2 regions of the Streptomyces daliensis genome follow, and region 2 is predicted to be linked to the other one. Evidence: riboswitches for the same ligand, from Rfam matches in the RefSeq annotation. Region 2 holds a riboswitch; the other holds the start of a gene.
What was found. Region 2 has a riboswitch for cobalamin ahead of ACYVOO_RS35075 (ribonucleoside-diphosphate reductase subunit alpha). Riboswitches for the same ligand answer to the same signal wherever they lie in the genome.
Positions count from the first base shown of each region.

Region 1: linked by a shared signal. The riboswitch ahead of ACYVOO_RS10885 (cobalamin biosynthesis protein) and the one ahead of ACYVOO_RS35075 (ribonucleoside-diphosphate reductase subunit alpha) in region 2 are both predicted to bind cobalamin.

Region 1 is NZ_BAAGSO010000052.1:11,036-16,426, reverse strand. Features, by position in the region: gene ACYVOO_RS10900 (lysozyme) at 1-431, shown strand, start outside; gene ACYVOO_RS10895 (inorganic phosphate transporter) at 650-2,074, shown strand; gene ACYVOO_RS10890 (hypothetical protein) at 2,124-2,339, shown strand; cobalamin riboswitch at 2,449-2,670, shown strand; gene ACYVOO_RS10885 (cobalamin biosynthesis protein) at 2,815-3,837, shown strand; gene ACYVOO_RS10880 (cobyric acid synthase) at 3,834-5,391, shown strand, end outside.
Region 2 is NZ_BAAGSO010000120.1:134,302-139,692, reverse strand. Features, by position in the region: gene ACYVOO_RS35080 (ribonucleotide-diphosphate reductase subunit beta) at 1-360, opposite strand, end outside; gene ACYVOO_RS35075 (ribonucleoside-diphosphate reductase subunit alpha) at 495-2,969, opposite strand; cobalamin riboswitch at 3,106-3,246, opposite strand; gene mctP (monocarboxylate uptake permease MctP) at 3,414-5,111, opposite strand; gene ACYVOO_RS35065 (DUF3311 domain-containing protein) at 5,108-5,391, opposite strand, start outside.

The DNA of each region.
Region 1 (5,391 bases), on a different contig from region 2:
CCGACAAGTCCTCGGGCACGCGCCAGGCGGCCTATTTCACGGCCAACGGCGGCACGTGGAAGCGCGACGGCTGGACGCTGCCCCCCGCCGTGGACCTGGAGGCGGCGTACGGGAGCAGGTGCCACGGCCTGAGCAAGGCGCGGATGCGCGCGTGGATCCGCGCGTTCAGCGAAGAGACACGGCGGCGCACGGGCCGCTATCCGGCCATCTACACCTCCACCCGCTGGTGGAAGAGCTGCACGGGCAACAGCCGCGCGTTCGCGGCCCGGCATCCGCTGTGGCTGGCGGACTGGAGCAGGAGCGCGGGGCCGCTCCCTGCCGGATGGGGTACGCGTACCATCTGGCAGTACGCGAACAAGGGCAAGCTGCCGGGTGACCAGAATCTCTTCAACGGTTCGATGGCCCAGCTCAGACGCTACGCGCGCGGCTGACCCGCGCCCCTTCCCCCCACGTTTCCCCAAGGGGCCACCGGGGCCCCGGCGGTGATCACAGAACACACGGGAGGGCGCGCGCAAGCGCCCCGGAAGCGCCGCTCACAACAGGCGTCAGGTAGTGACACTCCGACGCCTGCCGCAGTTCACCTTCCGTTCACCCGTGCTTCTTACGTTCACCGAGTCATTAACCTTCGAACTGATTGTGGCCTGGGTGAATGGAACACATCACGCTTCTCATCGGGATCGTGATCGTCACGGCCTTGGTGTTCGACTTTACGAACGGCTTCCACGACACGGCCAACGCCATGGCCACCACCATTTCCACGGGGGCCCTCAAGCCCAAGACCGCGGTGGCGATGTCGGCGGCCCTCAACCTCGTCGGCGCGTTCCTCTCGGTCGAGGTGGCCAAGACCATCTCGTCGGGAATCATTGACGAAGGCTCCGGTATCCGGCCCGAAGTGATCTTCGCGGGTCTCGTCGGCGCCATCATCTGGAACCTGCTGACCTGGCTGGCGGGCCTCCCCTCCAGCTCCTCCCACGCCCTGATGGGCGGCCTCATCGGCGCCACCGTCGCCTCCGTCGGCCTCGGGGCCGTCAACGCCGACGTCGTCGTGATGAAGGTCCTCATCCCGGCACTCGCGGCGCCGCTCGTCGCGGGCATCGCAGCCCTCGTCGCGACGCGGCTGACGTACCGGCTCGCCCGGCACGCCGACGAAGGCCAGACCGCCAAGGGCTACCGCGCGGGCCAGATCACCTCGGCAGCGCTCGTCTCCCTCGCGCACGGCACCAACGACGCGCAGAAGACCATGGGTGTGATCACGCTCGCGCTGATCACCGGCGGCGCCCTCGCGCCGAGCGCCGACCCACCGGTGTGGGTCATCGCCGCAGCCGGCATCGCCATAGCGGCCGGTACGTACCTCGGCGGCTGGCGGATCATCCGCACCATGGGCAAGGGCATCACCGACATCCAGCCCCCGCAGGGCTTCGCGGCCCAGACCAGCGCTGCGGCCACCATCCTGGCCTCCTCGCACATCGGCTTCTCCCTCTCCACCACCCACGTCTGCTCCGGCGCCGTCATGGGCTCCGGGCTCGGCCGCAAGGGCGGCGTCGTGCGCTGGTCGACGGCGGGCCGGATGGTCACGGGCTGGGCGCTGACCCTCCCCGCTGCCGGTCTCGTCGCCGCGGGTTCGGCCCTGCTGGCCGACCAGGGCGACTGGGGCGTGGCCACGGTCGCGGTCCTCGCGCTGGCGATCTGCCTCACCATCTGGGCGCTCTCTCGGCGCCAGCCGGTGGACCACACCAACGTGAACGACGTCCACGACGGCGCGGCCCCCGCACCGGCCGACGGCACCGGTGTTCCCGGTGTTCTCGGCGACGCGGACGAGCCCGCCGGTGTCGTCACCGCGGCCATGCGCTCCGTCGCACCGCCTCCGGCCCCCGGCACGCCCGTCACCTCCGAGGCGGCGGCAGCGGCCCTGGGCGCTGACACGGCCGACGGGACCTCGTCCGATGAGAGCGACGGGACCGCCTCCGAGCCCCGGCCCGGGCATGTGCCGTTCGCAGGGGCGGAGCCCACGCTTCCGGAGCCCCGCCCGCGCGCGGGCACCGCGGCACGTCCCCGGTCCGGCGTCCCCTCCTAGAGGCCCCGGCACCCCACCCCCCGTCCAGGAAGTCAGAAGGAAGACCGCTATGAACATCGACTGGGCCGCTCTCGGCCAGGTCTTCGGCGTCAGCCTCGTGGCGACGGTCGGCCTGGTGGGCGTGTTCACGCTCGGCATCGTCGGCTCCTCGGCCCGCAAGGCGGACGGCACCGGCGCCCCGGCGCTCGCCCGCACCGGTGCCTACGCCTGCTTCGCGCTGTGCGCGGCGGCCGTGGCGTTCGGCATCTACCTCATCGCCGCCTAGCGACGACGGCGTTCTCACGAGGGGTACGAGCGGTTGCTCGTACCCCTCGTCCGTGTGCGCCCGTGTGTCTCCTCACACTCTCCCGTCGCAGGTCAGGGCGAGTTGACGCCCTCTCGTGAACCGTGGTGGACTTCCCGTTGCCCAACGGCGGCAGGAGAGGAAGCCGGTGCGAATCCGGCGCGGTCCCGCCACTGTCACCGGGGAGCGCTCCCCAACCAGAAGGTCACGGCCCACGCGCACATGCGGGCTGGAAGGCCGGGGAGGGGGTCCGTACGACACCCCCTGAGCGCCGATCCGGGAGCCAGGAGACTCTCACCGCCGGTCACGTCGAGCCAGGGCGAGGACCCTGAGTGAGGACACCGCCATGCCCGGCTTCACCGCCAACGAACTCCTGGCCGCACGCCCTGACGTGGGCACGGCACGCCCGGTGCCCACCACGGCACCGGCCCTACGAGGCATGACGGCGCGCTGACGGATGCGGGCCCCACGCGCCCACGCCTGTGGCGCAGCCCTCGGATTCCTCGGCGATCTGCTGCTCGGTGACCCCCGGCGCGGCCACCCCGTGGCCGCCTTCGGGCGCGCCGCCGGTGCGGCCGAGCGCCGCCTGTGGCGCGACCGGCGCGACAGCGGCGCCGCCTACACGGCCCTGTGCGTCGCGGGCGCCGTCGCCGCTGCGACGGCGCTGTCGCGCGCCGCGCGTGCGGCGGACCACCGTACGAACAGCACCGGCACCGTGGCCGTCGGCCACGGTCCCGCGAGCGTCGCCCTCACCGCGGGCGTCACCTGGACCGTGCTCGGCGGCGCCGGGCTGGTCCGCGAGGCACGCGCCGTCGGCGCCGCGCTGGAGGCGGGCGAGCTGGCGGCGGCGCGGCGGCGGCTGCCCCATCTGTGCGGACGCGACCCCCAGGCGCTGGACGCCGACGGGATCGCGCGCGCCGTGGTCGAGTCCGTCGCCGAGAACACGTCGGACGCGGTCGTGGGCGCCCTCGTGTGGGGCGCGCTGGCCGGGGTGCCCGGGATGGCGGGCTTCCGCGCCGTCAACACGCTCGACGCGATGGTCGGCCACCGCTCCCCCCGCCATTTGCGCTTCGGCTGGGCTTCGGCGCGGCTCGACGACGTCGCGGGCTGGCCCGGTGCCCGGCTCACCGCCGTCCTCGCAGCGCTCGCGGGCCCGGACCCGCGCGGCGCGCTGCGCGCCTGGCGTACGGACGCGCACCGCCACCCGAGCCCCAACGCGGGTCCCGTGGAGGCCGCGTTCGCCGGTGCGCTGGGCGTACGGCTGGGCGGGACGCTCTCCTACGGCGGGCGCACCGAGCACAGGCCCGTGCTCAACTCGCCCGGGCGTGCCGTGGAGACCGGTGACATCGCGCGCGCGGCGCACCTGTCGCGTCGCGTCGGCGTGCTCGCGCTCGCGGTGACCGCGGCGGGGCGGCTCGCCGCCGGGGCTGCGTATTCCCAGTACTCCCGCGTGCGCGGGCGACGGAAGGGGACCTCGTGAACAACGGCACGGCCGGCAGAACCGGCACCAGCACCGGCACCGGCGCTCCGGGCGGCGGCCTGCTCGTCGCGGGCACGACCTCCGACGCGGGCAAGAGCGTCGTCACCGCGGGCATCTGCCGCTGGCTGGCCCGCAAGGGCGTGAAGGTCGCCCCGTTCAAGGCCCAGAACATGTCGCTGAACTCCTTCGTCACCCGCGAGGGCGCCGAGATCGGCCGCGCCCAGGCCATGCAGGCGGCGGCGGCCATGGTGGAACCCAGCGCGCTGATGAACCCCGTACTGCTGAAGCCGGGCGGCGACCGCACCAGCCAGGTCGTGCTGCTGGGCAGGCCCGTGGGCGAACTCAGCGCACGCGGCTACCACGAGGGCCGCCAGGAGAAGCTGCTGGCCACGGTCACCGACTGCCTCGACGAGCTGCGCCGCACCCACGACGCCGTCATCTGCGAGGGCGCGGGCAGCCCCGCCGAGATCAACCTGCGGCGCAGCGACATCGTCAACATGGGCCTCGCCCGTGCCGGACGGCTGCCCGTCGTGGTCGTCGGCGACATCGACCGGGGCGGCGTCTTCGCGTCCTTCTTCGGCACGACGGCGCTGCTGGCCCCCGAGGACCAGGAACTCCTCGCGGGCTACCTCGTCAACAAGTTCCGCGGCGACGTGTCCCTGCTGGAGCCAGGGCTCGACATGCTGCGCCGCATCACGGGGCGCCGGTCCTTCGGGGTGCTGCCCTTCCGGCACGGTCTGGGCATCGACGAGGAGGACGGGCTGCGCGTGTCGCTGCGCGGCACCGTGCGCGAGTCCACCGTCGCGCCCCCGCACGGCACCGACGTGCTGCGGGTCGCGGTGCTCCCCGTACCGCTGATGTCGAACTTCACCGACGTGGACGCGCTGGCCGCCGAACCAGGCGTCGTCGTCCGCTTCACCGACAGGCCGGAGGAGCTGGCCGACGCCGATCTCGTCGTCGTGCCCGGCACCCGCGGCACCGTGCGCGCGCTGGAGTGGCTGCGGGAGCGCGGGCTGGCGCAAGCGCTGGTGCGGCGCGCCGCCGAAGGGCGTCCCGTGCTGGGCATCTGCGGCGGCTACCAGTTGCTGGGCGAGCGCATCGAGGACGAGGTCGAGTCGCGGGCCGGAACCGTCGACGGGCTCGGGCTGCTGCCCCTGCGGGTGCGGTTCGCGGCGGAGAAGACCCTCGCGCGGCCGGGCGGCACGGCGCTGGGCGAGCACGTCGAGGGATACGAGATCCACCACGGTGTGGCCGAGGTGCTGGGCGGGGACGCATTCTTCTCCGATCCCCTGGGCAACAGCCTGGACGGGTGCCGGGTGGGCGCCGTCAGGGGGACGCACTGGCACGGATCGCTGGAGAGCGACGGTTTCCGGCGTGCGCTGCTGCGCCGGGTCGCGGAGGAGGCGGGCCGCGACGGCTTCGTCCCCGCACCGGACACGAGCTTCGCCGCGCTGCGCGAGGAGCAGTTGGATCGCCTGGGCGATCTGATCGAGGAACACGCCGATACGGACGCGCTGCTGCGGCTGATCGAGTCGGGCCCGCCCAAGGGCCTGC
Region 2 (5,391 bases):
GCGGATGGACGGGATGTTCTCGACGGCCGCGAACGCCTCGATCCGCTCGTCCATGTCGGGCAGATAGGTGTCCAGCAGCGTCAGATAGAACTGGACGTGCACGGCCTCCTCGAAGAGCTGCCGCGACAGGTACAGCCGCGCCTCCGGGGAGTTGATGTGCTTGTAGAGGGTCAGCACGAGGTTGTTCGCCACGATGGAGTCGCCGGTCGCGAAGAAGGCGACCAGGCGGCTGATCATGTGCTGCTCGCCGGGCGTGAGCTTGGCGAGGTCGGCGACGTCGGAGTGGAGATCGACCTCCTCCACGGTCCAGGTGTTCTTGATGGCGTCGCGGTAGCGGTCGTAGAAGTGCGGGTAGCGCATCGGGCGCAGCGTCAGCTCGAAGCCCGGGTCGAGCAGGTTCTTCCGCTGTGCGGAGGCCCCGGACGCCGTGGTGGCAGCGGCGGCGGACGTGGCGGGGGTTCCGGCGGTTCCGGCGGTCTCGGGTACGGCGGTCATTACTGGCATGCCTCGCAGGACTCGGGGTTTTCCAGGGAGCAGGCGACGGCCTCTTCGGAGGGGCCGCCGGTCTGCTGGACGGGTACGGGCGACGGCGCGGCGGCATCCGTCGCGCCCGCCGTGCTGCTCGCCGCGCGCGCGATCCGCGTGGCGGGGCGCGAGCGCAGGTAGTACGTGGTCTTGATGCCGCGCTTCCAGGCGTACGCGTACATCGAGCTGAGCTTGCCGATCGTCGGCGACGCCATGAACAGGTTCAGCGACTGGCTCTGGTCGAGGTACGGCGTGCGCGCCGCCGCCATGTCGATGAGCGCGCGCTGCGGCAGCTCCCACGCCGTGCGGTACAGCTTCCGCACGTCCTCGGGGACCCACGTAAGGCCCTCGACGGAGCCGTTGGACTCGCGCAGCGCCTCCCTGGCCCGGTCGTCCCACAGGCCCTGCCGCTTCAGCTCGTCCACCAGATAGGCGTTGACCTGGAGGAACTCGCCGCTGAGCGTCTCGCGCTTGAAGAGGTTGGAGACCTGGGGCTCGATGCACTCGTAGACGCCGGCGATCGAGGCGATCGTCGCCGTCGGCGCGATGGCCAGCAGCAGCGCGTTGCGCATGCCGGTCTCCGCGATACGGGCGCGCAGCGCCTCCCAGCGCTCGGGCCAGGCCCGCTCGGAGGCGTCCGCGTAGTGGTCCGGGTGCAGCACGCCGCGGGCGGTACGGGTCTCGGACCAGGCGGGCAGCGGGCCGTGCCGCTCGGCCAGCGCGGCCGAAGCGTCGTAGGCGGCGAGCATGATCCGCTCGGCGATACGGGTGGAGAGCGCGGTGGCCTCGGGCGAGTCGAAGGGCAGCCGCAGCCGGAAGAAGACGTCCTGGAGGCCCATCACGCCCAGGCCGACCGGGCGCCAGCGGGAGTTGGAGGTGGCCGCCTGGTCCGTCGGGTAGTAGTTGATGTCCACGACCCGGTCCAGGAAGGTCACGGCCGTGCGGACGGTCGCGTCCAGCTTCTCCCAGTCCATCGCCTCCTCCCATCCCCGGGCAGGGTCGCCGAGGTGGGCCGCGAGGTTGACGGAGCCGAGGTTGCAGACGGCCGTCTCGCCGTCGTCGGTGACCTCCAGGATCTCGGTGCACAGGTTCGAGGAGTGGACGACGCGGCCCGGCTCGGCCGTCTGGTTGGCGGTGCGGTTGGACGCGTCCTTGAAGGTCATCCAGCCGTTGCCGGTCTGCGCGAGGGTGCGCATCATGCGGGCGTAGAGCTGGCGCGCGGGGACGCGCTTGGCGTAGCGGCCCTCGGCCTCCGCCTTGCGGTAGGCGGCGTCGAACTCGTCGCCCCACAGGTCCACCAGTTCCGGCGCGTCGGAGGGCGACAGCAGTGACCACTCGGCGTCCGCCTCGACGCGGCGCATGAACTCGTCGGGGATCCAGTGCGCGATGTTGAGGTTGTGGGTGCGGCGGGCCTCCTCGCCCGTGTTGTCCCGCAGCTCCAGGAACTCCTCCAGGTCCGCGTGCCATGTCTCCAGGTAGACGCAGGCCGCGCCCTTGCGGCGTCCGCCCTGGTTCACGGCGGCGACGGAGGAGTCCAGGGTGCGCAGGAACGGGACGATGCCGTTGGAGTGCCCGTTGGTGCCCCGGATCAGCGAGCCCCTGGAGCGGATGCGGGAGAAGGGGATGCCGATGCCGCCCGCGTGCTTCGAGAGGCGTGCCACCTGGTGGTAGCGCTCGTAGAGGGAGTCCAGCTCGTCCAGCGGCGAGTCCAGCAGATAGCAGGAGGACATCTGCGGGTGCCGGGTGCCGGAGTTGAACAGGGTGGGGGAGGAGGGCAGATAGGCGTGCGAGCTGGTCAGCCGGTACAGCTCGGCGACCTCGTCCAGCGCCCGCTCCGACGCGTCCTCGGCCAGTCCGCAGGCCACGCGCAGCAGGAAGTGCTGCGGGGTCTCGATGATCTGACGGGACGTCGGGTGGCGCAGCAGATAGCGGGAGTGGACCGTCCGCAGCCCGAAGTAGCCGAAGCGGTCGTCGGCGCCGTCCTCGACGGCCCGCTCGACGAGCGCGTCCAGCCGCTCCGCGTGCGCCCGTACGAACGCGGCCGTGCCGTCCGCGATCAGGCCCTCGCGGTGGCCCGTCGCCACCGAGGCGGCGAAGGAGACCGCGCCCTGCCCCGCGGCCTCCTCGCGCACGGCGAGGGTCAGCAGCCGTGCCGCGAGGCGGGAGTACACCGGCTCCTCGCCGATCAGACCGGCCGCAGCCTCGCAGGCGAGCGCGCGCAACTCGGCCTCGTCGGCGCCCGGCTGGGCCCCGCGCAGCGCGGCGCCCGCGACCCGTCCGGGGTCGGTGCCGGGGAGGTCGGCGGTCAGCTCGGTCAGGGTGCGCAGCAGCGCGGAGCGCTTGGCGGACTCGACGGGTCCGGCCGCGTCGGCCGTTCCGGTGGATCCGGCTGACCCGGCTGAGTCGGACTCCGCTTCGACGGGTGCTGCTGGTGCGATCGTCACTGGACGTGCTCTCCCTCGCTCGGCTGGGGCCGTGCGGGGCGGTGCGCGGGGGCGCGTGCGGGCAGCCCTGTCCGTCGCCCGCAGGGGCGGCACGGCACACCACGCAGCGTCCTCCGGCCCAACCCACGAGGCCCGGACGTCATCGATGCTGCCGACAGGTACTCGGACTCGCGGCGGGCTGCGCGTCATGGCATAGATCAGCCCATCGCACACCGTTGCGGGACAGTTCCGGACTCGCACCGGATTCCCCTGCGGCGACAGCGAGCACGAGAATACATGTTGTGCTGGCTTACGCACCCACCCCCATATCTTGTGTCGGCAGGGGGAACGCGCAGCGCCCCGCTGACGCGGAGGCGTCAGCGGGGCGCTGTGGGGCCGCTGCGCGGCCGGGGGCCGGGCGGGCCGGGTTCGGGGCGCCGGGGTGATCGCGGGGCGCCCCTGGGGTCAGTGAGCCGCCGTCCTGACGCCCTCCCCGGAGCCGGTGCCCTCCGTCGCGTTCCCCGTGTCGTCCGCGCCCGTGTCGTCCGCGCCCGTGGGCGGGGGCAGTTCCTCGCGCACGCCGGGGTCGCCCGCGTCCGCCGTGTAGTCGCCTGGGCTCGTCTCGTCGATGCCGTCGGGCGCCTTCACGGCACGCAGCACGAGGGTCGCGACGACCGTGACGAGGACATTCAGCACGAAGGCCGTCAGGCCGATGTAGCCGATCTCGCCGATGCCGGGGATCGTCGCGTTGCTGCCGCCGAAGTGCTCCTGGGTGGGGCTGGCGACGCCGTACGCGGCGAGCGTGCCGTAGACCATGCCAACGGCCCAGCCAGCCAGCAGCCCCCAGCGGTGGAACCAGCGTGTGAACAGGCCGCCGACCAGCGCGGGGAAGGTCTGGAGGATCCAGATCCCGCCCAGCAACTGGAAGTTGATGGCCACGGTCTTGTCCATGCCCAGGACGAAGACGAGCGCGCCGACCTTCACCAGCAGCGAGACCAGCTTGGAGACCTTGGTCTCCTGCGCGGCCGTGGCGTTCGGGCGGAGGAAGTCCTTGTAGATGTTCCGGGTGAAGAGATTCGCGGCTGCGATCGACATGATCGCGGCCGGGACCAGGGCACCGATGCCGATGGCCGCGAAGGCCACCCCGGCGAACCAGTCGGGGAACATCTCCTCGAACAACTGCGGCACCGCGAGCTGCCCGTTCTGCACGGTGATCCCCGCCGCGACGGCCATGAAGCCCAGCAGTGCCAGGAAGCCCAGCATCAGCGAGTAGAGCGGCAGGATGGTGGTGTTGCGGCGGATCACCTCGCGGCTGCGGCTGGAGAGCGTCGCGGTGATCGAGTGCGGGTACATGAACAGCGCCAGCGCCGAGCCCAGCGCCAGCGTCCCGTAGGCCCACTGCGCGTCGGGACCGCTGGCCAGCTCGCCGCGCGGCGCTCCGGTCGCGGGGTTCTCCTCGGCGAAGTAGGCGCCCGCCTTGTCGAAGATCGCGTCGAAGCCGCCGAGCTTGATCGGAATGTAGATGATGGCGACGGCGATGACGATGTAGATCAGCGCGTCCTTCACGAACGCGATCAGTGCGGGAGCGCGCAGCCCGGAGGAGTACGTGTAGGCCGCGAGCACGCCGAACGCGATGAGGATCGGCAGGTCCTTGATGAACCAGTGCGTCGACTCCCCGCCGCCGACGCCCATCACGTCGAGCACCGCCTGGATGCCGACGAGCTGGAGCGCGATGTACGGCATCGTCGCGAGGATGCCCGTCAGTGCCACAGCGAGCGAGAGCCCGCGCGAGCCGAACCTGCCGCGCACGAAGTCGGAGGTGGTCACATAGCCGTGCTTGTGCGAGACGGACCACAGGCGGGGCAGGAAGGTGAAGATCAGCGGGTAGACGAGGATCGTGTACGGGACGGCGAAGAAGCCCGAGGCCCCGGCGGCGTAGATCGCTGCGGGGACGGCCACGAAGGTGTAGGCCGTGTAGAGGTCGCCGCCCAGCAGGAACCAGGTGACCCAGGTACCGAAGCTCCGTCCGCCCAGGCCCCATTCGTCCAGGCTGTTCTCGTTGGCGGCCCGCCGCCAGCGGGCCGCGAGGAAGCCCATCACCGTGACGGCGGCGAAGAAGAAGATGAAGACGGCGAGCGCGACGCCGTTGACACCGTCGTTCATCGCGCCTCACCGCCCTCGGGGGCGACCGCGTGGGCGTGGGTGCGGCGGGCGCGCTGCTCGCGGCGGGCGAGGCCGTACGCGACGATCGTCAGCGCGCACGCGATCAGGACCCAGAGCATCTGGTACCAGTAGAAGAACGGGATGCCGATGAGGGTCGGTTCGACCCTCGCGTACGAGCCCACCCAGAGGATCGCGACGAAGGGGGCGAAGAGGCAGAGGCCCGCGACGACACGCGTGGGCGTGACGACGGGCCCTGGCCCGGATCTCTGGGGTGGTGCGG